DNA from 2 places in the Rhodoferax sp. LB1P47 genome. Region 2 is predicted to be linked to the other one. Evidence: riboswitches for the same ligand, from Rfam matches in the RefSeq annotation. Region 2 holds a riboswitch; the other holds the start of a gene.
What was found. A riboswitch is a leader RNA that binds a small molecule or an ion and turns the genes downstream of it on or off. The one in region 2 is predicted to bind thiamine pyrophosphate.
Positions count from the first base shown of each region.

Region 1: another riboswitch for thiamine pyrophosphate. It lies ahead of thiC (phosphomethylpyrimidine synthase ThiC); the one in region 2 lies ahead of AC0969_RS18685 (FAD-dependent oxidoreductase).

Region 1 is NZ_JBWMAU010000030.1:5,498-19,567, forward strand. Features, by position in the region: gene AC0969_RS19365 (response regulator) at 1-620, shown strand, start outside; gene AC0969_RS19370 (sensor histidine kinase) at 617-1,996, shown strand; gene yicI (alpha-xylosidase) at 2,059-4,401, opposite strand; gene AC0969_RS19380 (ABC transporter ATP-binding protein) at 4,411-5,475, opposite strand; gene AC0969_RS19385 (carbohydrate ABC transporter permease) at 5,486-6,307, opposite strand; gene AC0969_RS19390 (carbohydrate ABC transporter permease) at 6,304-7,203, opposite strand; gene AC0969_RS19395 (ABC transporter substrate-binding protein) at 7,359-8,576, opposite strand; gene AC0969_RS19400 (acetyl-CoA C-acyltransferase) at 8,831-10,006, opposite strand; gene thiC (phosphomethylpyrimidine synthase ThiC) at 10,443-12,356, opposite strand; TPP riboswitch at 12,494-12,595, opposite strand; gene can (carbonate dehydratase) at 12,607-13,263, opposite strand; gene AC0969_RS19415 (MBL fold metallo-hydrolase) at 13,442-14,070, shown strand, end outside.
Region 2 is NZ_JBWMAU010000025.1:32,814-41,137, forward strand. Features, by position in the region: gene AC0969_RS18675 (purine-cytosine permease family protein) at 1-819, shown strand, start outside; gene thiD (bifunctional hydroxymethylpyrimidine kinase/phosphomethylpyrimidine kinase) at 876-1,718, opposite strand; TPP riboswitch at 1,761-1,868, shown strand; gene AC0969_RS18685 (FAD-dependent oxidoreductase) at 1,907-2,974, shown strand; gene thiS (sulfur carrier protein ThiS) at 2,971-3,168, shown strand; gene AC0969_RS18695 (thiazole synthase) at 3,172-3,972, shown strand; gene thiE (thiamine phosphate synthase) at 4,009-4,839, shown strand; tRNA gene AC0969_RS18705 (tRNA-Asn) at 4,871-4,946, shown strand; tRNA gene AC0969_RS18710 (tRNA-Asn) at 5,026-5,101, shown strand; gene AC0969_RS18715 (hypothetical protein) at 5,198-5,470, shown strand; gene AC0969_RS18720 (flavin reductase family protein) at 5,525-6,139, shown strand; gene AC0969_RS18725 (anti-sigma factor family protein) at 6,206-7,012, opposite strand; gene AC0969_RS18730 (RNA polymerase sigma factor) at 7,009-7,515, opposite strand; gene AC0969_RS18735 (COG4315 family predicted lipoprotein) at 7,525-7,896, opposite strand; gene AC0969_RS18740 (glutathione peroxidase) at 8,058-8,324, shown strand, end outside.

The DNA.
Region 1 (14,070 bases), on a different contig from region 2:
GCCCCGCCTTACAGAAATCGCTGAAGCTGGAAGGCATCAGCAGCGAATGGCGCAGGCGCGCCGATGACGCACCCCGCACGCTGGAGGATGAGGGGTTCGACTGCGTCTTGCTGGACCTGTGCCTGCCCGACGGGTCCGGCCTGGACATCCTGACCCGGTGGCGCCGCCAATCGGTACAAGTGCCCGTCATCATCATCACCGCCCGCGATGCCCTGCCAGACCGCCTGGCCGGGCTCGACAGTGGGGCGGACGACTTCGTCGTGAAACCCTTTGCCCCGGAAGAATTGGCGTCTCGCATCCGCGCCGTCCTGCGGCGCTGTGCCAAGCAAGCCAGCGATATCTGGGTGGTGGGCGATCTGGAGATAGAGCCCCGCAGCCACTGTGCGCGGCTGCGCGGCGAAGCCCTGGCATTGTCGCCACGCGAATTTCAGTTGCTGCTGGAGCTGGCGCGCGAGCCCCACGCGGTGGTGGTAAAGGGCACGCTGGCCCGCCGCCTGGAGCCCCTGGGGGAGCCGCTGGACTTCAGCCTGATCGAGGTGCACGTCTCCAACCTGCGGCGCAAAGTCGGTGCCGAGCGCATCAAGACTGTGCGCGGCATCGGCTACATGCTGGTGCCGTGAAAGCACTGTTGAAACCCACGCTGGTCCGCCGCATTGTGGTGGCGCTGTTGCTCGCGTTCGCGCTAGCGTGGTGCGCAGTGGCCAGCTACGTCTACCTGGATTTTCGCAACAACTTGCGGACCAACCCGGGTTTGCTACAGGCGGGCCGCAGCCTGCTGCATGCACTGGCCAACATCCAACGCGACGACCTCGCAGCCAACGCGGTGCAGGTCACGGCCCAACAGTTCAACCTGGCGCGAAGACAAGGCAGCACGCTGCCAGGAGACTTGTTGTTTCAATTGCGCTCAGCGCAGGGGCAAGAGCTTTTCGCATCGCCGGGCATCGCGGGCAAGACCTTGCACGGCATGCCCGACCAGGTGGTGGACACCACCTTGAACGGCCAGGCGTACGGCCTGTTTGCCGGTCAATCCGGCCGCTGGCAGGTGTGGATGGCCGAACCGCAGGTCGGCACGCCGTGGGTGCTGCGGTGGATATTCGACGCACTGGCACTGCCGTTTCTGGTGGCTTTTCCCTTTGTGCTGGTCCCCGTGTGGATCGCGGCCACACGGGGCCTGCGGCCCTTGCGCATGCTGGGCCAGTCGATAGAGCAGCGCGTAGCCGGGGATCTGTCCCCGCTGGGTGTCACACCGCAGTACGCCGAACTAAAACCTTTGGTAACGGCGTTGGAAGCCATGCTTGGGCAACTGCGGGGCACAGTGGCCCGCGAACGCGCATTTGTGCACGACGCGGCGCATGAGCTGCGAACGCCGCTGGCCGTGATCAGCACCCAGGCCCATGTGATGTCTCGGACCACCGATCTGCGGGAGCGCGAAGAGGCCGCCCTGCATTTGCAACAGGCCGTGGCGCGCGGCTCGCACCTGGTGCAGCAACTACTGGAACTGGCAACGCTGGACGCAGCGACGAACGCGCCGACGCAGTCTGTCGATGTGGCCGACCTGACCCGCCAACACCTGGCACAAGCCCTGCGCCCTACGGCAGACCCGGGCGTGGAGCTCGTCCTGGACGCGCCTGACAGCCTGACGCTGCCCCTCCCCGTCGCCCTGTACGAATCCGTGCTGCGCAATCTGCTGGACAACGCGGTGAAGTACGCGGGCAGCGCGGGCGAGATCACCCTCACCCTGGCTTGGCGCAACGGCGCGCTGCACCTGGGCGTGGCCGACAACGGCCCCGGCATTCCGGCACACGAGCATGCGCGCGTGTTCGAGCGCTTCTACCGAGGTACGGGCGCGGCGGTGTCGGCATCCGGCACAGGCTTGGGCCTAGCCATCGTCCGCCAGGCGTGCCGGCGCATGGGCGGCGACATCGCACTGCACAACCGCAGCGGCGGCGGCTGCGTGTTTGTGGCGACCCTACCGTTAGCCGCCCCGGCAGGTTAAAACCGTAATGCGGGTAGGTCGATGCCAAGAGTGCATCGCACCAGGCCGCCCCGCTACCTCCATCACCCCTTGGCCACCACGTGCTGTTGCCCGCCCTGCCCCGCCTGCGGCGTGAAGTGCAGCAGCACGCCGCCCTCCATCGGCTCGGCACGGATGCCCGCAGGCAACCCGGCCACGGCAGGCACGCCGTGCAGCCGCAATTGCGCCACCACGCCCCGGCCGTCAATTTGCACCCGCCAGCCACTGGCCGATGCGGTGACTGCCACGCTGAGAGCGGTGGCCCCACTGGCATCGGGAATGCGGGCGGTGGCGGTGTGGCCCGCGTCCAGTGCGTACAGGTGCAGGTGCACGCCGTCGGCAAAGTCGTAGTCGGGCCGCTGGTCGTTTGCGCCCAGTGCCAGCAAGGTGTTGGGCCGCACGTACACCGGCAGGCCCATGAAGCCGTGCTGCTCGCGCCGCCAGCCGCCGCCCTGTATTTCTTCGCCGGTGAACAGGTGCGTCCAGCGCCCGGCGGGCAGGTAAAAATCTACCGCGCCCGAGGCATCCAGCACCGGGGCCACCAGCAGGTGCTCGCCCAGCATGTACTGGCGGTCCAGACCGTGGGTGCCCAGGTCGTCGGCAAACTCCAGCAGCATGGCGCGCATCACCGGCGTGCCCTGGTCGCGGGCCTGCACCGCAGCCAGCCACAGGGTGGGCATCAGGCGGCACTTCCATTGGGTAAAAAAGCGCAGTACGTCTACCGCCTCGTCGTCATAGGCCCACGGCACGCGGTACGACTTGCTGCCGTGCAGGCGGCTGTGGCTGGACAACAGGCCGAACGCACACCAGCGCTTGTAGACATCCGCCGGGCCGGTGTTCTCAAAGCCGCCGATGTCGTGGCTCCAGAAGCCAAAGCCGGACAGCCCCAGCGACAGGCCACCGCGCAGGCTCTCGGCCATCGATTCGTAGCTGGCGCTGCAATCGCCCCCCCAGTGCACCGGAAACTGCTGGCCGCCCGCCGTGGCCGAGCGGGCAAACAGCACTGCATCCTCTGCGCCGCGCTCTTCTTGCAGCACCTGGTAGACCACCTGGTTGTACAGCTGGGTGTAGTAGTTGTGCATGCCCTCGGGGTCGGCTCCGTCGTGGTAGACCACATCGGTGGGGATGCGCTCGCCGAAATCGGTTTTGAAGCAATCCACCCCCATGCGCAACAGGCCGCGCAGGTGACCGGCGTACCAGGCGCAGGCCTCGGGGTTGGTGAAATCCACCAGACCCTGGCCGGGTTGCCAGCGGTCCCACTGCCACACGCTGCCATTGGCGCGTTGCAGCAAAAAGCCCCGCGCCATGCCCTCGGCAAACAGCGGCGAGGGCTGGGCGATGTAGGGGTTGATCCAGAGGCAAATCTTCAGCCCCTGGGCTTTGAGCCGCGCCAGCATACCCACCGGGTCGGGAAAGGTTTCCGGGTTCCAGGCAAAGTCGCACCAGTGGAAAGCCTTCATCCAGAAGCAGTCGAAATGGAACACGTGCAGCGGAATCTGCCGCTCGCGCATGCCCGCCACAAAGTGGTTGACGGTGGCCTCGTCGTAGTCGGTGGTGAAAGAGGTGGTGAGCCACAGGCCAAACGACCAGGCGGGCGGCAGCGCCGGGCGGCCGGTGAGCTGGGTGTAGCGGTCCAACACCTGCTTCGGACTGGGGCCGTCGATCACAAAGTACTCCAGTGCCTCGCCGCCCACGCTGAACTGCACCTTGGCGACCTTCTCGGAGCCAACCTCGAACGACACCTTCTTGGGCGTATTCACAAACACCCCGTAGCCGCGCGAGCTGAGGTAGAACGGCACGTTTTTGTAGGCTTGCTCGGAGCTGGTGCCGCCGTCCTGGTTCCAGATGTCCACCACCTGGCCGTTGCGCACAAACGGGGTGAAGCGCTCGCCCAGACCGTAGATGTTTTCGCCCACACCCAGGTCCAACCGTTCAAACATATGGGTCTGGCCACTGGCCTCCTCCAGCACATGGCCGCCGGCCCGCAGGCCGCTGCCGGTGAGGCGCTTGTCGCAGTGCATAAAGTCCAGCTGCCAGTCGCCCCTGCGCGGTATGCGCAGTTGCAGGCTGCCGCTGGTGAGCGTGACCGCCTCGCCCCCCAGGTCAATCAGCGGGGCAAAGTCTGCCTGCGCAAACAGCTCGAACGCCGGGCGGGCCTCTGCCTGGCCCTCAAAGTGCGCCATGCGCACACCCACCACCCCTTCGCGCGGCGAGAAGATGCGGATGGTGAACAAGGCCACGTCCAGCTGCGCGGCCCGCCCGCCCACATCCTTGGGCGCAGCGTGGATAAGCAGCGTGTGGCCCACCTGCTGCACGGCATGCACATACACCGGGTACATCACTTGCAGACCCTTGCGGATCAGCCAATTTCCATCATTTATTTTCATGGGCAGAACTTAAAGAGCGACCTCGGAGCCAAAGTTAAAAACGTGAACATGTTCGGGCGCAATGCCCAAAGTGACGGCATCGCCTTCGCGAAGGCCCACCGTACCGGCCTGCGCCAGGGTCAGCGGGCTACCGCACAGCTCCAGCCCTACAAAGCTTTGGCTGCCGGTGGTTTCCACGGCGGTCACCACGGCAGGTAGCGGCTGCACACCAGCGTTCAGCCGCAGATGCTCGGGCCGCCAACCCAGCCACACCCGCAAGCCCGCCTCACGCGGTCGGCCCAGGGCGATATGCAGGTTTTTATCTGCGGCCAATACGGCATGCGCGCCGTCTGAGCCTACGGTAGCTTCTATAAAATTCATAGCAGGCGAGCCTATGAAACCGGCCACAAACTTGTTCGCCGGTGTGTCGTACAGCGCCAGCGGTGCGCCCACCTGCTCGATCCGCCCGGCGCGCATCACCACCACCTCGTCAGCCATCGTCATGGCCTCGATCTGGTCGTGCGTCACGTAGACCGAGGTGGCACCCAGGCGGCGGTGCAGCTTGCGGATTTCGCCGCGCATATGGACCCGCAGGGCGGCATCCAGATTGGACAAGGGTTCGTCAAACAAAAACACCTTGGGCCGCCGCACGATGGCCCGGCCCATCGCCACGCGCTGGCGCTGACCGCCCGACAGTTCACGCGGAAAGCGCGCCAGCAGCGGCTGCAAGCCCAGGGTCTTGGCCACGCCGTCAATCGCCTGCTGAACCACCTCTTGCGCGGCCTTTTTCAGGCGCAGCGAATAGCCCATGTTGCGGGCCACGTCCATGTGCGGGTACAGCGCATACGACTGGAACACCATCGCCACATCGCGCTCGCGCGGCGGTTTGTCGTTGACCACCACGCCGTCGATGCACAGGCTGCCGGTGGTGATGGATTCCAGCCCGGCGATGGTCCGCAGCAGGGTGGATTTGCCGCAGCCGGACGGCCCCACCAGGGCCACGAAACGGCCCGGGGCGATGGCCAGGCTGATGTCTTGCAGCACCGGTGTGCTGCCAAAGGTTTTGCCCAGATGCTGGATGTCGATGGCGTTCATAACGGTGTTCTTATTTGAGTGCGCCCGCCGTCATGCCGCTGACGATGCGCCGCTGCAACAGCATGAAGACGATGAGGATGGGCGTGGTGTAGATGGCGGCATAGGTCATGATGCCGACCCAGTCGGTCTTGGTGTCGCCCACAAAAGCGGCCAAGGCCACGGTGGTGGTTTGGTATTGGTCGTCCAAAATCAGCGAGCGCGAGAACACATACTCGCCCAGCGTCTGCAAGAACACCAAAATGCCGGTCACCAGCACGTTATTGCGCGCCAGCGGCAGCACTACCTGCACAAAAGCCTGGCGCGGCGTAGCCCCATCCACCAGGGCGGCCTCGCGCAATTCACGCGGTATCTGCACAAAGGCCGAGCGCATCAGCACCATGTAGAACGGCAGGGTCTTGCTGATCTGCGCCAGCACCACCGCCGTGCGCGGATAGCCCAGCAAACCGATCTCCTGGAACACGGTGAACAAAGGCGTCACCATCAGCGCGGGCGGCAGCGCTTGCAATAGCAGCACTGCGAACAGCGCCGCCTCGATGAACCGGCTGCGGGCCTGGGCCAGCGCGTAGGCGGCTCCGGTGCCGACCAGCACCGTGACCAGCGTGACGCCGCTGGCAATCACCAGCGAATTCCACAGGTTGCGGCCCATTGCGTAGTCATGGAACACTCGGCCGATATTGGACACCGGGTGCTCCGGCCAGAACGTGGGCGGCAGGCGAAACAGCTCGGGGTTGCTCTTGAATGCGGTGATGAACATCCAGTACAGCGGAAACAGATAAAGCAAGGTCAGCGTCAACGCCACCCCGCACAGAATTTTGGGCCGCAGGTTTTTCACAGCACGCGCTCCTGCCGGGTGGCCCGCACATAGACCACGGCGGTGGCCACCACCAGCAGCAGCATCAACGAGGCCACGGCACTGCCCGGCCCCACCTCAAAGGTCTGGAACGACATCTGCCACGACCAGTGCTGCGCCACCTGCGAGGCATTGGCCGGGCCGCCCTGGGTGAGCGCGGCCACCAGGTCAAACTGTTGCAGGGTCATGATCACGCCCAGCGCCAGCACCGCCCCCAGCGTGGGCTGCATCATCGGCAGGGTCATACCAGTGAAGCGCTGCCAGGCCCCAGCGCCGTCCAGCTCGGCGGCCTCAAACACATCGCGCGGAATCTGCGCCAGCCCGGCGGACAGCAGCAGCATATTGAACGGCACGCCCAGCCAGACATTGGTGATGACAATGGCGGCCAGCGCGTAGTGCGCGTCCGACAACCAGTAGATCGCCTCGTGCACCAGGCCCAAGCTGCGCAGCACATGGTTGAGCACGCCGAAGTCGCCCGCATACAGCAGCTTCCAAATCACACCGGCCACCAGCCCCGGCATGATCCAGCCCGCCAAAAACAGGCCACGCATTACCGTGGCCCCGAAGAATTCTTGCTGAAACAGCAGCGCCAAGCCAAAGCCCAGCGTGATCTGGAACAGCAGCGACGCGGCGATGAACACCAGCGTATGCACCAGCACGCCCCAGGCCTCGGGCCGCTGGAACACATCCACGTAATTGGCAAAACCCACCCAGGGCCGCTGCCACCAGGACAGGTCACTCAGCGCATCCACCTGCTGGAACGACAGCAGCAGGTTGTAGACCAGCGGCACCCCGGCAAACACCAGCAGGTAGCCCAGGCCCAGCCACAAGAGCACGCGCTCAAAGTAGCCGCCATCAATAAGGGAACGGGAAGTCATAAAGAAAAGAGATTCAAACAGGCAGCCCTAGGCGCTCCGGGGGACGAAATACCCACCGCGCCGTCATACCCGCGCAGGCGGGTATCCAGTACGGCCGCTACTGGATTCCCGCCTGCGCGGGAGTGACGGTTGGGCGGTTTTGTGGACCAATGCCCTTAAGGTTTGTTGACCTTGGCGACCGTGGCCGCCGCTGCGGTCATGGCCGCTTGCGGCTCGGCCTGGTGGGTCAGCACCTGCTGCATGGCGCCTGAAATGGCTTTGGAGATTTGTGGCCATTCGGGGTTGGGGCCCCGGGCGCGGGCGAACTTCATCTGCTCCACAAAGGCGGCGTAAGCGGCCGGCCATTTCGGGTCGGGCGACACCGCGTCCTTGGTGGCGGGCAGGATGCCGAAGTCGTTCCAGTTGCGGCCTTGCTGGGAATAGACATACTCTAAAAAGCGGAAGGCCAGCTTGGGATTGGCGGCGGTTTTGGGGATCACATAGCTTTGCTCGCCCAGAGCCGAGGCGCGGCTGCCGCCCTCTTTTTCAGACGGCAGCAGGGCCACGTGCCATTTGAACTTGGCGCTCTTGTCGATGCCCGGAATCTCCCACGGGCCCGAGATCACCATCGCCGCGTTGCCGTTGACAAAGGTGGCGGTGGAATCCGACTGTCCCCGGTTCAGCGTGTCGCGCGAGGCCAGCTTTTCGTCCAACAACTTTTGCCAGAAGGTGACAGCGCGCACTGCACCGGGCGAACCCAGGGTGGTCCAATCCGCCCCCGTTGCCTGGATGTAGGGCAGAAACTGGAAGGTGCCCTCCTCGTTGCCCTTGGCCGAAAACGCCAGGCCGTAGATGTTTTTATCCGGGTTGTTCAGCTTCTTGGCCGCCTGGTAGAGCTGCTCCCAGCTTTGCGGGTCTTTGTCGATCCCGGCGGCACGGAACATGTCGTCGTTGATGTACAGCGCAATTGTGTTGGCACCGCGTGGCATGCCCACCAGCTTGCCGCCCCAGCTGGAGTTGTGCAGCGGGCCGGGCAGGATGTTGTCCTTTTTGATGACCTTGGACTGGGCCACCAGCGCGTCCAGCTCGTACAGCGCCTTCTTGGCGGCAAAGAAGGCCACGTTGGGGTTATCGATGGGCATGATGTCCGGGCCGGTGCCGGAGCGGATGGCGCGCAAAGCCTCGTCGTTCACATCGGAGAACGCCACCCGGCGCACCTCCACCCGCACATCCGGGTTCTTGGCCTCGAACTCCTTCACCATGATTTCGGTGTAGTTATCCTGCTCGCCAAAACTCCATACCTTGAGCGTCTCGGCCGCAAATGCCGGGGCCGATGCCAGTGCCGCAGCGGCAGCCACCGTGCCCAGCCAGTGAAGGTGTGTCCGTCGATCCATGTTGTGTCTCCTTGTTGGTAAGCGTGCCCTCACGCGCCTGGCACCCAGGTCCAGGCCCGTGACAAGGGGCGAAAGTTGGTGGCTCGCGGAGGTAGCACACCAAAGTGCGTCATTGTTTGTCAGTCAAACTAACTAAGTCAATACACAAAACGCCCGAGGAAACCCTTACCCACACCCCGCCAAAGAACCTCTACAAAAATTTATACAAAACAAGGCTCTGGCGCACGTTCCATCTGCGCATAATGCTATATTATTTATAGCAACTCAAGCGCCATAACCGTCGCCTCGCCGCCGCCAATGCACAGCGTGGCCACGCCCCGGCGCAGGCCCTGGGCCTGCAGCGCGTACAGCAAGGTCACCAGAATCCGCGCCCCGCTGGCCCCAATCGGGTGGCCCAGCGCGCAGGCCCCGCCGTGCACATTGACGCGGCTGTGCGGCAGGCCCAACTCGGCCATCAGCACCATCGGCACCACAGCAAAGGCCTCGTTGATTTCCCACAGGTCCACCTCGGCCACACCCCAGCCGACCTTGGCCAGCAGCTTTTGCACGGCCCCCAGCGGCGCGGTGGCAAACCAGCCGGGTGCCTGGGCAAACGTGGCGTGGCCGGCGATGCGGGCCAAGGGTTGCACGCCCATCTGCACGGCGGTGGAAGCGCGGGCCAGCACCAGCGCGGCGGCCCCGTCGCTGATGGACGCGCTGCTGGCGGCGGTGATGGTGCCGTCCGCCTTGAACGCAGGTTTGAGTGTGGGGATTTTGTCCGGCCGGATCTTGCCGGGGGCTTCGTCGGTGGCCACCGCAACCCCTTTCACTAGCACCGGCGTGGTCTCCGCCGCAAACGCGCCCGAGGCCACCGCCGCCTGCGCCCGCTGCACGCTGGCGGTGGCAAACGCGTCCTGCACCGCCCGGGTAAAGCCGTATTGGGCCGCGCAGTCTTCGCCAAAGCTGCCCATGGAGCGGCCCGCCTCGTAGGCATCTTCCAACCCGTCGAGCAGCATGTGGTCCAGCACCTGCCCGTGGCCGATGCGGATGCCGCTGCGCCCCCGGGGCAGCAGGTGCGGCGCGTTGGTCATGCTCTCCATCCCCCCCGCCACCACCAGGTCATGGCTGCCCGCCACCAGCATGTCGTGCGCCAACATGGTGGCGAACATGCCCGAACCGCACATCTTGGACAGCGTGACCGCCCCCGTGCCCTGCCCCAACCCGCCCTTGAACCCCGCCTGCCGCGCCGGCGCCTGCCCCTGCCCGGCCATCAGGCAGCAGCCCAACACCAGCTGGTCGATGCGCGCCGGGTCCACCCCCGCGCGCGCCACCGCCGCCCGGATGGCCGCCCCGCCCAAGTCGTGCGCCGCCAGGGATGCGAACGCCCCCTGGAACGCACCCATGGGGGTGCGGGAGGCGGCGAGGATGACGATGGGGTCGGTGGTGGGCATGGTGGCGGTCCTTTGGGGTCACTGTACGCCTGCGGGGGCTGTGGCGAATTGCTATTTAATCAATAGCACTTTGCACAGGAAGAATATGCGCTGGAGGCTGATTTGGTGATTTTTATAAACACTTGTCTCGCAGGTGCGGGTAGAACCAGCGCTTTGTAAAAACCCTACGGGGTGGGGGTTGGGGGGGTTGCATTGCAGGGCATGGTTGGTGGCTGCCTGACCCTCACCCCCACCCTCTCCCCGGAGGGGCCAGGGAGCAAGTCAAGCCCCCACCCCGGCCCTCCCCCGGAGGGGGAGGGAGGAATGCAGGGGGCTGATTTTCCACTGCCCCGGGAGGGAGAAATGCGTGGCCCCTGACGTGCCGCACGGAGTGGGGCTGGCTTGCCCCTTCCCCCGCCGGGGGAAGGTCGGGATGGGGGCCCGGCGGTGGCGTCGATTAGCCCTGCGCGATCGGGATCACGCCGTTCACCGGCACATAGATTTCTCCACCACCGCTCTTGAATTCTGCCGACTTCTCCAACATGCCTTGTTCCGCTGCAGCGGCTTCGCTCACGCCCAGGTTTTTGGCGTATTCGCGCACTTCCTGGGTGATCTTCATGGAGCAAAACTTCGGCCCGCACATGGAGCAGAAATGCGCCACTTTGGCCGAGTCTTTGGGCAGGGTGGCGTCGTGGAATTTCTTGGCGGTTTCGGGGTCGAGCGACAGGTTGAACTGGTCCATCCAGCGGAACTCGAAGCGGGCTTTGGACAGCGCGTCGTCGCGGTAGCGGGCACCCGGGTGGCCCTTGGCCACGTCGGCGGCGTGGGCGGCGATTTTGTAGGTGATGATGCCGACCTTCACGTCGTCGCGGTCGGGCAGGCCCAGGTGCTCTTTGGGGGTCACGTAGCACAGCATGGCGGTGCCAAACCAGCCAATCATGGCGGCGCCGATGCCGCTGGTGATGTGGTCGTAGCCGGGGGCGATGTCGGTGGTCAGCGGGCCCAGGGTGTAGAACGGCGCTTCGTGGCAGTGCTTGAGCTGCTCGGTCATGTTTTCTTGCACCAAATGCATGGGAACGTGGCCGGGGCCTTCGATCATCACCTGCACGTCTTGCTGCCAGGCTTTTTGGGTCAGCTCGCCCAAGGTGCGCAGTTCGGCAAACTGGGCTTCGTCGTTGGCATCGGCGCTGGAGCCGGGGCGCAGGCCGTCGCCCAGCGAGTAGCTGACGTCGTAGGCCTTCAGGATTTCGGTCATCTCATCAAAGTGGGTGTAGATGAAATTTTCTTTGTGGTGGGCAATGCACCACTTGGCCATGATGGAGCCGCCGCGCGAGACGATGCCGGTCATGCGGTTGGCGGTGAGGTGGATGAAGGGCAGGCGCACCCCGGCGTGCACGGTGAAGTAGTCCACGCCCTGCTCGGCCTGCTCGATCAGGGTGTCGCGGAAGATTTCCCAGGTCAGGTCTTCGGCCACGCCACCCACTTTTTCTAGCGCCTGGTAGATGGGTACGGTGCCGATGGGCACGGGGCTGTTGCGCAAAATCCAGTCGCGGGTGGTGTGGATGTTTTTGCCGGTGGACAGGTCCATCACCGTGTCGGCGCCCCAGCGGATGGCCCAGACCAGTTTTTCGACTTCTTCTTCGATGCTGGAGGTGACGGCGCTGTTGCCGATGTTGGCGTTGATCTTGACCAGGAAGTTGCGGCCAATGGCCATCGGCTCGACTTCGGGGTGGTTGATGTTGAGCGGAATCACGGCGCGGCCACGGGCCACTTCGGAGCGCACAAATTCGGGGGTCATCACGCGGGGGATGCTGGCGCCGAAGCTGTTGCCGGCCAGGCGTTTGTCGCGCTCGGTGTTCAGCGCGCCCTCGGCATATTGGGCCATCCACTCCAGCTTTTGGTTTTCGCGCAGGGCGACGAATTCCATCTCGGGGGTGATGATGCCTTGGCGGGCGTAGTGCATCTGCGAAACATTACCCGAGAGGTTGGCACCGGCCTTGGCGCGGCGGGGCGTGCGTTGCAGGCCGGAGGCTTGGGCGCGCAGCAGCTGCAAGGACGCGTTTTCTTCGCTGTTGCGGCCATCGTCCAGCGCATTCAGGATGCGGGCGGCGTAGCTTTCAGTGTCGCCGCGCGACTCGATCCAGCCGGCCCGCAGCGCGGCCAGCCCGGCACGCACGTCAATGGTGGCGGTGGGGTCGGTGTAAGGGCCGGAGGTGTCGTAGACGGTGACGGCTTCGCCGTTGCTCTGCATGATTTCACGCAGCGGCACGCGCAGGTCGGGGCGGCTGCCCTGGATGTAGCGCTTGGTGCTGGCGGGCAGCGGGTCGCAGGCGTAGCTGAGGAGCTGGGCGAATTTGTCGGGGGCGGTAATGGGGGCGTTCATGGGGGGGTCTCCTGTTTGGTGGGAGCCCAGAATGCGCAGCCAAACTGCGCGAACCCCCAAGGAGATGCCCCGCTTCTTTGCAGATGGGGCGTGGTGACGGCGCGCATCCGTACCGCTAGGGATAGGACGCTGTCGTCAAGCTCTTCTTACGCTGGTATGAACCAGATCAAGTTCGCGGGTTTGGTTTCCATCTCAGCGCATTTCACTGCGCACCCCGGGCGGGTGGCAGTGTACGGCATCAGCGCGGCGCGGCAGCCACCGCTGCCACGGCCGCGCGGTAGGCGGTTTCCAGCCCTTCCACCCCATTGACGGTGATGTGCAGGTTTTGCAGCAGGCCGTCGTGGATGCCGTACACCCAGCCGTGCACGGTGACGTTTTGGCCGCGCGCCCAGGCATCGACCATCACCGTGCTTTGGCAGACGTTGACCACCTGCTCGATGGCGTTGAGCTCGACCAGCGCATCGTGGCGGTGGGCTTCGGCGATGTGGTCCAGCAGGGTCCAGTGGCGGTCGCGCACATCCTGGATGTGGCGCAGCCAGTTGTCGGCCAGGCCCACGCGCTGGCCCGACAAGGCCGCCGCCACGCCGGAGCAGCCGTAGTGGCCCACCACGGTGATGTGCTCGACCTTGATCACGTCCACCGCAAACTGCACGGTAGAGAGCGCATTCAGGTCCGAATGCACCACCACATTGGCCACGTTGCGGTGTACAAACACCTCGCCGGGGGCCAGGCCCATGATCTCGTTGGCGGGCACGCGGCTGTCGGAGCAGCCGATCCACATGTACTTGGGCTTTTGCTGGTGCGTGAGTGCGGTGAAAAAGCCGGGGCGTTGGCGCTCCATCTCGGAGGCCCAGATGCGGTTATTGGCAAAAATATCGGGAATGGATTGGGTCATGGGGGCGTATTTTGCCGTGCCCCAATACCCTTGCAGCCGTTTTATGGTCAAAACAGGCTGTAATGTATATTTTATGGGCGCAAGCAGCTATTTAAAATATAGCAAAACTCGCCATGCCGTCAACCTGGCGACAGGCCGACCGCATACGCTGAGGCCAAACCTCCAGAATGCCATCTCCATGAACCTACTCGAACAACAACTGCACTACCCCCTGGGCGATGCCCTGCCCGCACAGGGCGAAACCGTCGCCGTGGCCCCCGGCGTGCGCTGGATCCGCATGGCGCTGCCGTTTGCGCTAAACCATATCAACCTGTGGCTGCTGGAGGACGAAATTGATGGCCAGCGTGGGTGGAGCGTGGTGGACTGCTGCATCAGCGCGGAAACCTCACAGGCGCAGTGGGAGGCGATTTTTGCCACCCAGCTCGGCGGCCTGCCTATTTTGCGCATCATCGTGACGCACATGCACCCCGACCACATCGGCCTGGCCTCTTGGCTGTGCGCGCGCTGGAACGCGCCGCTGTGGATCAGCGCCACCGACTACTTTGTGGCCGAGCACAACATCCGGCACTCCAGTGGCAACGGCGGACCGGGAGCCGCAGAATTCTTCCGCAAACATGGCCTGACCGACCCCGAATCGGTCGAAAAAATCCGCGCCCGTACCGGCTATTTTTCGGCCATGGTGCCCACCCTACCCGCCAGCTTTGTGCGCATGCAAGACGGCCAGACCCTGCGCATCGGCGGGCGCGATTGGCGCTGCATCAGCGGCTACGGGCATGCGCCCGAGCACATTGCGCTGTATTGCGGCGA
Region 2 (8,324 bases):
CTGATGGCGGGCTCGATGCTGACCCTGGTGCGCAAGTTCATTGGCCGTTATGGCCTGCCGCTGGTGGTGCTGTCGCTGCTGTGGCTGAGTTGGCAATTCGCCCAGCAACTGCTGGCCGGTGATGCACAGGCCTTCTGGCAGCGCCCCGGCAACGGCAGCATGGGCATGCTGTCGGCGATGGACCTGGTGATCGCCATGCCGGTGTCGTGGCTGCCGCTGGTGGCCGACTATGCCCGCCACGGCCGCAACCGCACATCGGCCATGACCGGCACCTGGCTGGGCTACGCGCTGGCCAATATCTGGTGCTATGCACTGGGCGTGGTGGTGGTCACCGTGGCCGCACCGGGCACGGATCTGGTCACCGCCTTGCTGCTGGCCCAGGGCGGCCTGCTGGCGCTGGGGTTGATCTTGCTGGACGAGGTGGACAACGCCTATGGCGACGTGTATTCGGGTGCGGTGTCAGCCCACAGCCTGCGCCCGCAGTGGAGCATCCGCCGCTGGGGCCTGCTGCTGGCCGTGGTCTGCACCGGGCTGGCGCTGGTGCTGCCGATCCACAGCCTGGAGCCGTTTTTGCTGCTGCTGAGCTCGGTGTTTGTGCCGCTGTTCGGGGTGATTTTGGGCCGCCTGGGCAGCCACGCCAAGGCCCATTCGCAGCGCCGGGTCGAGCCGCTGGCCGCTGGCCTGTGGCTGGCCGGCATCGCCGTCTACCACCTGCTGGCCACCTTGGCCCCCCAGTTCGGCGCGGCCCTGCCCACGCTGGCTTTGGTGTTCACGGCCGCCTGGCTAAGCCGCCCGCTGCGCACCACTTACTCGCTATAAAATAAATAGCTACTAACGCATATTAAATATGCGCTAGCGGCCTATTTCTTATAAATTTAGCCAGCCAACACCTGCATAGCCACAGGCGCAAAACCGTGGTTCAACGGCCCCTGGCCGCGCCCGGTATGCACCTGGGCACCGCCGGTGATGGCTCCCAAAATGTAGGTTCGCGCCAGCCCCACCGCCTCGGGCAGGGCGTGGCCCTGCGCCAGGTACACGGCGATGGCCGACGACAGCGTGCAGCCGGTGCCGTGGCCGTTGTGGGTGGTGATGCGGCGGCTTTCCCACCAGTGCAGCGGGCCACCATGCAGGCCCAGCACATCCACCACCGCGCTGCCCGGCAGATGCCCGCCCTTGACCAGCACGGCCGGTGCGCCCAGCGCCAACAAGTCGGCCACAGCAGGGGGCAAAGCAGCCGCGTCCTCCACGCTGCGGCCCAGCAGCAGGGTGGCTTCGTCCAGATTGGGCGTGACCACGGTGGCGCGGGGGAAGAGTTGTTCCACCAGCACCTGCACCGTCTCTTGGGCCATCAGCCGGTCGCCACTGGTGGCCACCATCACCGGGTCGAGCACCACTTTGGTGAGCTGGTAGTGGTCAATTGCCCAGGCCACCACCTCGACCATCTCGGGCGAATGCAGCATGCCGATCTTCACGGCGTCGGCACCGATATCGTCCAGCACGGCCTCCAGCTGGGCCTTCAGGAAGGCCGGAGGCACGGGGTGGATGGCGGTCACGCCCCGGGTGTTTTGTGCGGTCAGCGCAGCCAGGGCCGTCATGCCGTAGCAACCCAGGGCGCTGAATGTTTTCAAATCGGCCTGGATGCCTGCGCCGCCGCCGCTGTCGGACCCGGCGATGGAGAGCAGGCGCAGGTAGCGCGGGGAAGGTGCTTGGTCAGTCATGCCGAAATTATCGGCGAGCGAGTGTGATGTAATTCACGGTTACGGATGAAACAGGGGTGTCTGGCTATTGCATGTGCGGTGGCTGGGCTGAGAAAAACCCTCATACCCGATCCAGATCATGCTGGCGTGGGAAGTTTCCAACCAACGACTACGCCTCGTTTCGTCCAGCACACCCTACGGACGATCCCTTGGCAACACCTCTGACCACCACCATCCTCGGCGCAGGCCTGATGGGCCGCTTGTTGGCCCTGGCATTGGCACGCGCGGGCCACACGGTACAGGTATTTGAAGCCGCTGGGCCCGAGGCCGAGGGCGCAGCCGCCCGGGTGGCCGCCGCCATGCTGGCCCCGCTGGCCGAGTCGGCCATTACAGAGGCCAGCGTGGTGCAAATGGGCCAGCACGGGCTGCGGCGCTGGCCGGAGCTGATCGCGCAGCTCGACGCGCCGGTGTTCTTCCAGCAAAACGGCACATTGATTCTGTGGCACCGGCAAGACGCAGCCGAGGCCACGCGCTTTGGCCACCAGTTGAGCGCCACCCGCCAGCAGTTGCCCAGTCTGCCCGCCCCGCAGGCGCTGGATGCCGCCGCCATCGCTGCGCTGGAGCCCGGCATCGGCAGCCGCTTTGCCCAGGGCCTGTACCTGCCGGGCGAGGGCCAGTTGGACAACCGCCAACTGCTGGCCGCGCTGCTGCTGCAATTGCAAAAACACCAGGTCGGTCTGCACTGGCACAGCCCGCGCGAACCGCAGGATTGCCAGGCGGACTGGGTTTTCGACTGCCGGGGACTCGGTGCACGCAGCCAATGGCCGGGCCTGCGCGCGGTGCGCGGCGAGGTGCTGCGCCTGCACGCGCCGGGGGTAGATCTGCGCCGCCCGGTGCGGCTGGTGCATCCGCGCTATCCGCTGTACATCGCGCCCAAAGAAAACAAGGTGTTCGTGGTGGGCGCCACCGAGATCGAGTCGGACGATATGTCCCCCATGAGCGTGCGCTCCAGCCTGGAGCTGCTGAGTGCCGCCTACAGCGTACACAGCGGTTTTGGCGAGGCGCGCATCCTGGAATCCAACACCCAGTGCCGCCCCACCCTGCCCAACAACCTGCCCGCCATCCGCCAAGCCAGCGCCCGCGTGCTGCACATCAACGGCCTGTACCGGCACGGCTTTCTGATCGCCCCGGCCATGCTGGACGCGGTACTGGAACTCATAGAAAAAGGGCATTCAGCGCTTGCCACGCAATGGGGTCTTGCTATAGAAACTGCATGAACGTACTGATCAACAACCTCCCCCACATCCTGCCCGTCGGTGCCACCCTGGCCGACGCGGTGGCGCTGCTGCAAGCCAAGCCGCCGTTTGCCGCTGCCGTCAACAAGGCCTTTGTGCCGCGCGCGCTGTACCCACAGACCGCCCTCCAGGATGCCGACCGCATCGAAATCATCCACCCCGTCACCGGCGGCTGAAATATGACACCTGATCCCCTCATCCTTTACGGCGAAAGCTTCGCCAGCCGCCTGCTGCTGGGCACCTCGCGCTATCCTTCTCCTAGCATCCTGGGCAGCGCCATCGCCCGCGCCCAGCCCGCCATGCTGACCGCGTCGCTGCGCCGCCAGAACCTGGGCCAGGCCGATGCGGCGACCAATGGTTTCTGGGATTTGCTGCGCCAGACCGGCGTGCCGGTGCTACCCAACACCGCTGGTTGCCACGGCCTGCAAGAAGCCATCACCACCGCCCACATGGCCCGCGAAGTGTTCGACACCCCGTGGATCAAGCTGGAGCTGATCGGCGACGACTACACCCTGCAACCCGACACGCTGAACTTGGTTGAGGCCGCCAGCCGCCTGATCCAGGACGGCTTCAAGGTGCTGCCTTATTGCACCGAGGACCTGGTGCTGTGCCAGCGCCTGGTCGATGTGGGCTGCCAGGCCGTCATGCCCTGGGCCGCACCCATCGGCACCGGCAAGGGGCCTATCAACCCCTACGCCATGCAAGTGCTGCGCGAGCGCCTGAGCGTGCCGCTGCTGGTCGATGCCGGGCTGGGCCGCCCCTCGCACGCCTGCCAGGTGATGGAATGGGGCTATGACGCAGTGCTGCTGAACACGGCCGTCGCCCTGGCGCAAGACCCGGTGCGGATGGCCGGGGCCTTTGCCGATGCCGTGCAGGCAGGACGCAATGCGTTTTTAGGCGGCGCGATGCTGGAGCAGCAGGCCGCCCAGCCCAGCACCCCGGTGCTCGGCACACCGTTTTGGCACCACGCGCAGGAATAAAACATGCCCCACGACATCACCACCCGCTTTGCCGACATGGCCCTGCCTGCCACCGACGAAGCACTGCGCCTCAGCGCCTGCCTGCAACTCGGCTTCATCCCCACCGATGCCGCCTGCATCGCCCAGGCCTGGCAGGCCCAAATCACGCGCACCGGCAACGCCAGCGACTGGCCCGACAGCCCGCAAGATTTCGGCCTGCGCCCCTGGCCGCGCCGGGATGCCTTTGCGCCCTGCCCGCAGCAACTCGGCCTGTACGCCGTGCTGCCCAATGCCGCCTGGGTCGGCCGCATGGCCCGCGCCGGTGTACCCACGGTGCAGTTGCGCTTCAAATCGGAAGACCCCGAGGCCATCCAGCGCGAAGTTACCGCCGCCGTGGCCGCCGTGCAGGACACGCCCGCCCTGCTGTTCATCAACGACCACTGGCAGGCAGCCATACAGGCCAGCGCCTACGGCGTACACCTGGGCCAGGAAGACCTGGACCTGCTGCAAACCGTTGATTTGGATGCCATCCGCATCGCGGGCCTGCGCCTGGGGGTCAGCACCCACGGCTACGCCGAGATGCTGCGCGCCGACCGCGTCAGCCCCAGCTACATCGCGCTGGGTGCGGTGTTTCCCACCACCCTGAAGCGCATGGCCACTGCCCCCCAAGGCACGGCCCGGCTGGCCGCCTATGCCCGCCTGCTACGCGACTACCCGCTGGTGGCGATCGGCGGCATTGACACCGATCGCCTGCCCGAGGTGCTGGCCAGCGGTGTCGGCTCCATCGCCGTGGTGCGGGCGCTTACCGCTACCCCCCACCCCGAGCAAACCGCTGCGGACCTGGGTGCCCGCATCCAGAAGTTTTTGACACCCGTGCAGAAAGCGTAAAAACCCACGCTATAATTTGAGGCTGCAATATTCCTCGATAGCTCAGTTGGTAGAGCGCCGGACTGTTAATCCGTAGGTCCCTGGTTCGAGCCCAGGTCGAGGAGCCAAAATTTGAAAAACTGAATTTTTGGGCTTACGCCAACCGTAGGCCCTTTTTATTTCAGTAGTTCCCGTTGAAATATGTATTCCTCGATAGCTCAGTTGGTAGAGCGCCGGACTGTTAATCCGTAGGTCCCTGGTTCGAGCCCAGGTCGAGGAGCCAAAACAAAAACAAATCAAGCACTTACCCGTTCAGGTTAAGTGCTTTTTTTATGCCCAACCGCCCCCCGCAGTAAATGCAATTACCGAAAGAAAAAACATGTTTGACACCAGCGGCCAATGGATCCCTCTTGCCAGCTTCGACGACTTTGATGACGGCTTGACCGAGCTGATCGACCTGTGGTCCAGTCCGGAAAAAACCGCTACCCAGCAGCGCAAGCAAGACGCACTCGCCCACTACAAGGCAGACCTGGAAGCGGCCACGCTCGAATGGGCCGAGAACAAAGCCAAGTCCAAAAAATACGCGGCGATTGCGCAAGAACTCGCCGAGTTTGAAGAAGTGCTGGTGAACGGCGCAGGCCCAGCGGCCTAAACAGGTCATTTTTGTAGGGCACGGCGGTTTGCACCGGGCTGGTATCTTCGGCCCATGCCCATCCATTCCTACGAACCCCGCAACGGCCACGGCCTGCCGCACGATCCGTTCAACGCCATCATCGGGCCGCGCCCGATTGGCTGGATCGCCTCGCGCAGCGCCGCCGGGGCGCTGAACCTGGCCCCGTACAGCTTTTTCAACGCCTTCAACTACACGCCGCCCATCATCGGCTTTGCCAGCGTGGGCGCCAAAGACACGCTGCGCAACATCGAGGAGACCGGCGAATTTGTCTGGAACCTGGCCACCCGCACGCTGGCCGAGGCCATGAACCAAACCTGCGCCGCCGTGCCGCCCGAGGTCAGCGAATTCGGGCTGGCCGGGCTGACCCCGGTGGCGTCGCAACTCGTGTCCGTGCCGCGTGTGCTGGAAAGCCCGGTGGCCTTCGAGTGCCGCTGCACACAGATCGTGCAGCTGCTTGCCGCCAGCGGTGACAGCGTGCCCACCTGGCTGGTGCTAGGCGAGGTGGTGGCGGTGCACATCGACACCGCGCTGTTGAAAAATGGCGTGTACGACACGGCCAACGCCGGGCACATTCTGCGCGGCGGCGGGCCCGCAGATTACTTCCATATCGGGCCTGAGCAGTTGTTTCAGATGCACCGGCCGCGCTGAAAATTTAAGCAAAATAAGCCGATAGCGCATATAGAACCTGCGCAATATGCTATCAAATAAATAGCGTCAACCTGCTGGCGCAATCTGCCGGTACACCTCTTGGGCCACCCGTGTCAGCGCCGCTTTGTCGATGCTGCCCGACAAGGCGTAGCCAAAACCTGCATCCACCCAGTAGAAGACGTTGACCTTGTCGTACTGGCCAAACCGGAAGGCGGTTTCGGGCTGCGGGGCCCGCTGGGGGGCTTCGTGGGTGACGTACAAGGTGAGGCGCTGGCCCGTGGCATCGGCATACATGAACTGCGCCACCGGCCCGCTGTCGCCGGGCAGCAGGCGCCCGCCCATCAGCTCAAAACCCAGCGGCTGCAAACGGGGCACTTTGACCGCCGCACCCAGGCGTTTGGACAACCAGGCCACCAGGTGCGGCTCTTGGTCGGCGCCCACCTCCACCGGGTGCCGCACCTCGGGGCTGTAGACCACGTGCGCCACGGCGGCGCGCTGGGCAAAACCCGTCAGCCCAGGGGCCGCCTGGGTCATCTGCGCCAAGGCCAAGTTCTGGTCCACGCTGCCGCGCACAAACCAGGCCGATGCGGCACTGACCACGGCAATCGCCACACCGGCTGCCAGGTGCTGGCCATACCAGGGCCTTTGGGGCAGCGCCGCCTGCACCAGGCGCGGCGGCAGGGTTTCCAGCAGCACCGGGGCAAACAGGGCGCGCAGGCCCTGGGTTTGGGCGCGATAGGCTTGGGCGCGCTGGGCGGCCTCGGGGTGCTGGGCCAGGTAGGCCTGCATGTCGGCCTGGCGCTCGGGGGCGAGCTGGCCGTCGATGTAGGCGTGCAGATCGGCTTCGGTGATGGTGGGGTGGATGGGGCTCATGGAACAACTTTCAGGTGCACCGGCTCGGCGCGGCCTTCCACCAGGGCGCGCAGGCGCTCGCGGCCACGCGACAGGCGCGACATCACGGTGCCGATGGGGATGCCCAGCGTGCTGGCAATGTCGGCATAGGCCATGTCTTCCAGCGCCACCAGCAGCAGAATTTCTTTCTGCTCGGGCGGCAATAAGGCCAGGGCGGCTTGCAGGTCCAGCACCTCCAGGCGGTCGCTGTGGGTGGGCGCCACGGGAATCTCGGGGGTGGCATCGTCCATCGCCACGGTGGCCAGTTGGGGGCGGCGCAGGCCGTCGGCGTGCAGGTTGTGCATGATGCCGAACAGCCAGGCGCGCATGTCGGCCACGCCGCGCCACAGGCTGGACTTGGCCCAGGCGCGCTCCAAGGTGTCTTGCACCAAGTCGTCGGCATCCTCGCGGTTGCGCACCAGGGCCCGCGCATAGCGGCGCAGGCGCGGCACGGCGCTGAGGAGTTGCAGGTCGTCCTGGGGCATCTGCTTTGATTACTTCACCACGTGCCAGACATCCTTGAAGTTATCGCCGGTACGGTCGGCAGCGGTTTTGTCGCCCTGGAAGAAGTACAGCGGCTTGCCCTTGTAGGCCCACTGTTTGCCGCCATCGTCGCGGGTAACGAGGCTGTAGCCGCCCATAGCCTGGTCGGTAGCAGTCGCCATCAGCGGCGGCCAGGCGGTGGCGCAGGGGCCGTTACACACGCTTTTGCCGCTGTCGGCCATGTCTTTGTCAAAGGTGTACAGCGTCATGCTGTTGGCGCCGACCAGCACGCCACCGGCCATTTTGGCTGGGGTATCGGCGGCAATGGCAGCCAGCGTGGCACAACCGAGTACGAGGGCGGCGGCAAAAGAGCGTGAAAACATGGTGTGGACTCCTGGGGGCAGGCAAAAGCGCCTACATACGGGTAGACGCAGAGTGTGGGCGGTTTATTCCCCCAAGCGTAAAAAAATATCGCCCCGCGCACACATGCCAGCCAAGATGCAGACCCGCTAAAGTTCCAATACATCCACAACCGGAGCAGTCCATGCACCCTACCCTGACCGCATTGGCCCTGGCCTTGGCTACCAGCAGCCTGCCAGCCTTCGCCCAAGCCGCGCCATCCATGCCCGTCGCTGCCTGCCCAGCCATCCTGCAACACCAGTTCCCACGCCTGCAAGACGAGGCGCCGCAGAACCTGTGCCAGTACACAGGCCGTGTGGTGCTGGTGGTCAACACCGCCAGCTACTGCGGCTTTGCGGGGCAATTTGAAGGGCTGGAGGCGCTGTACGCCAAGCACAAAGACAAGGGCCTG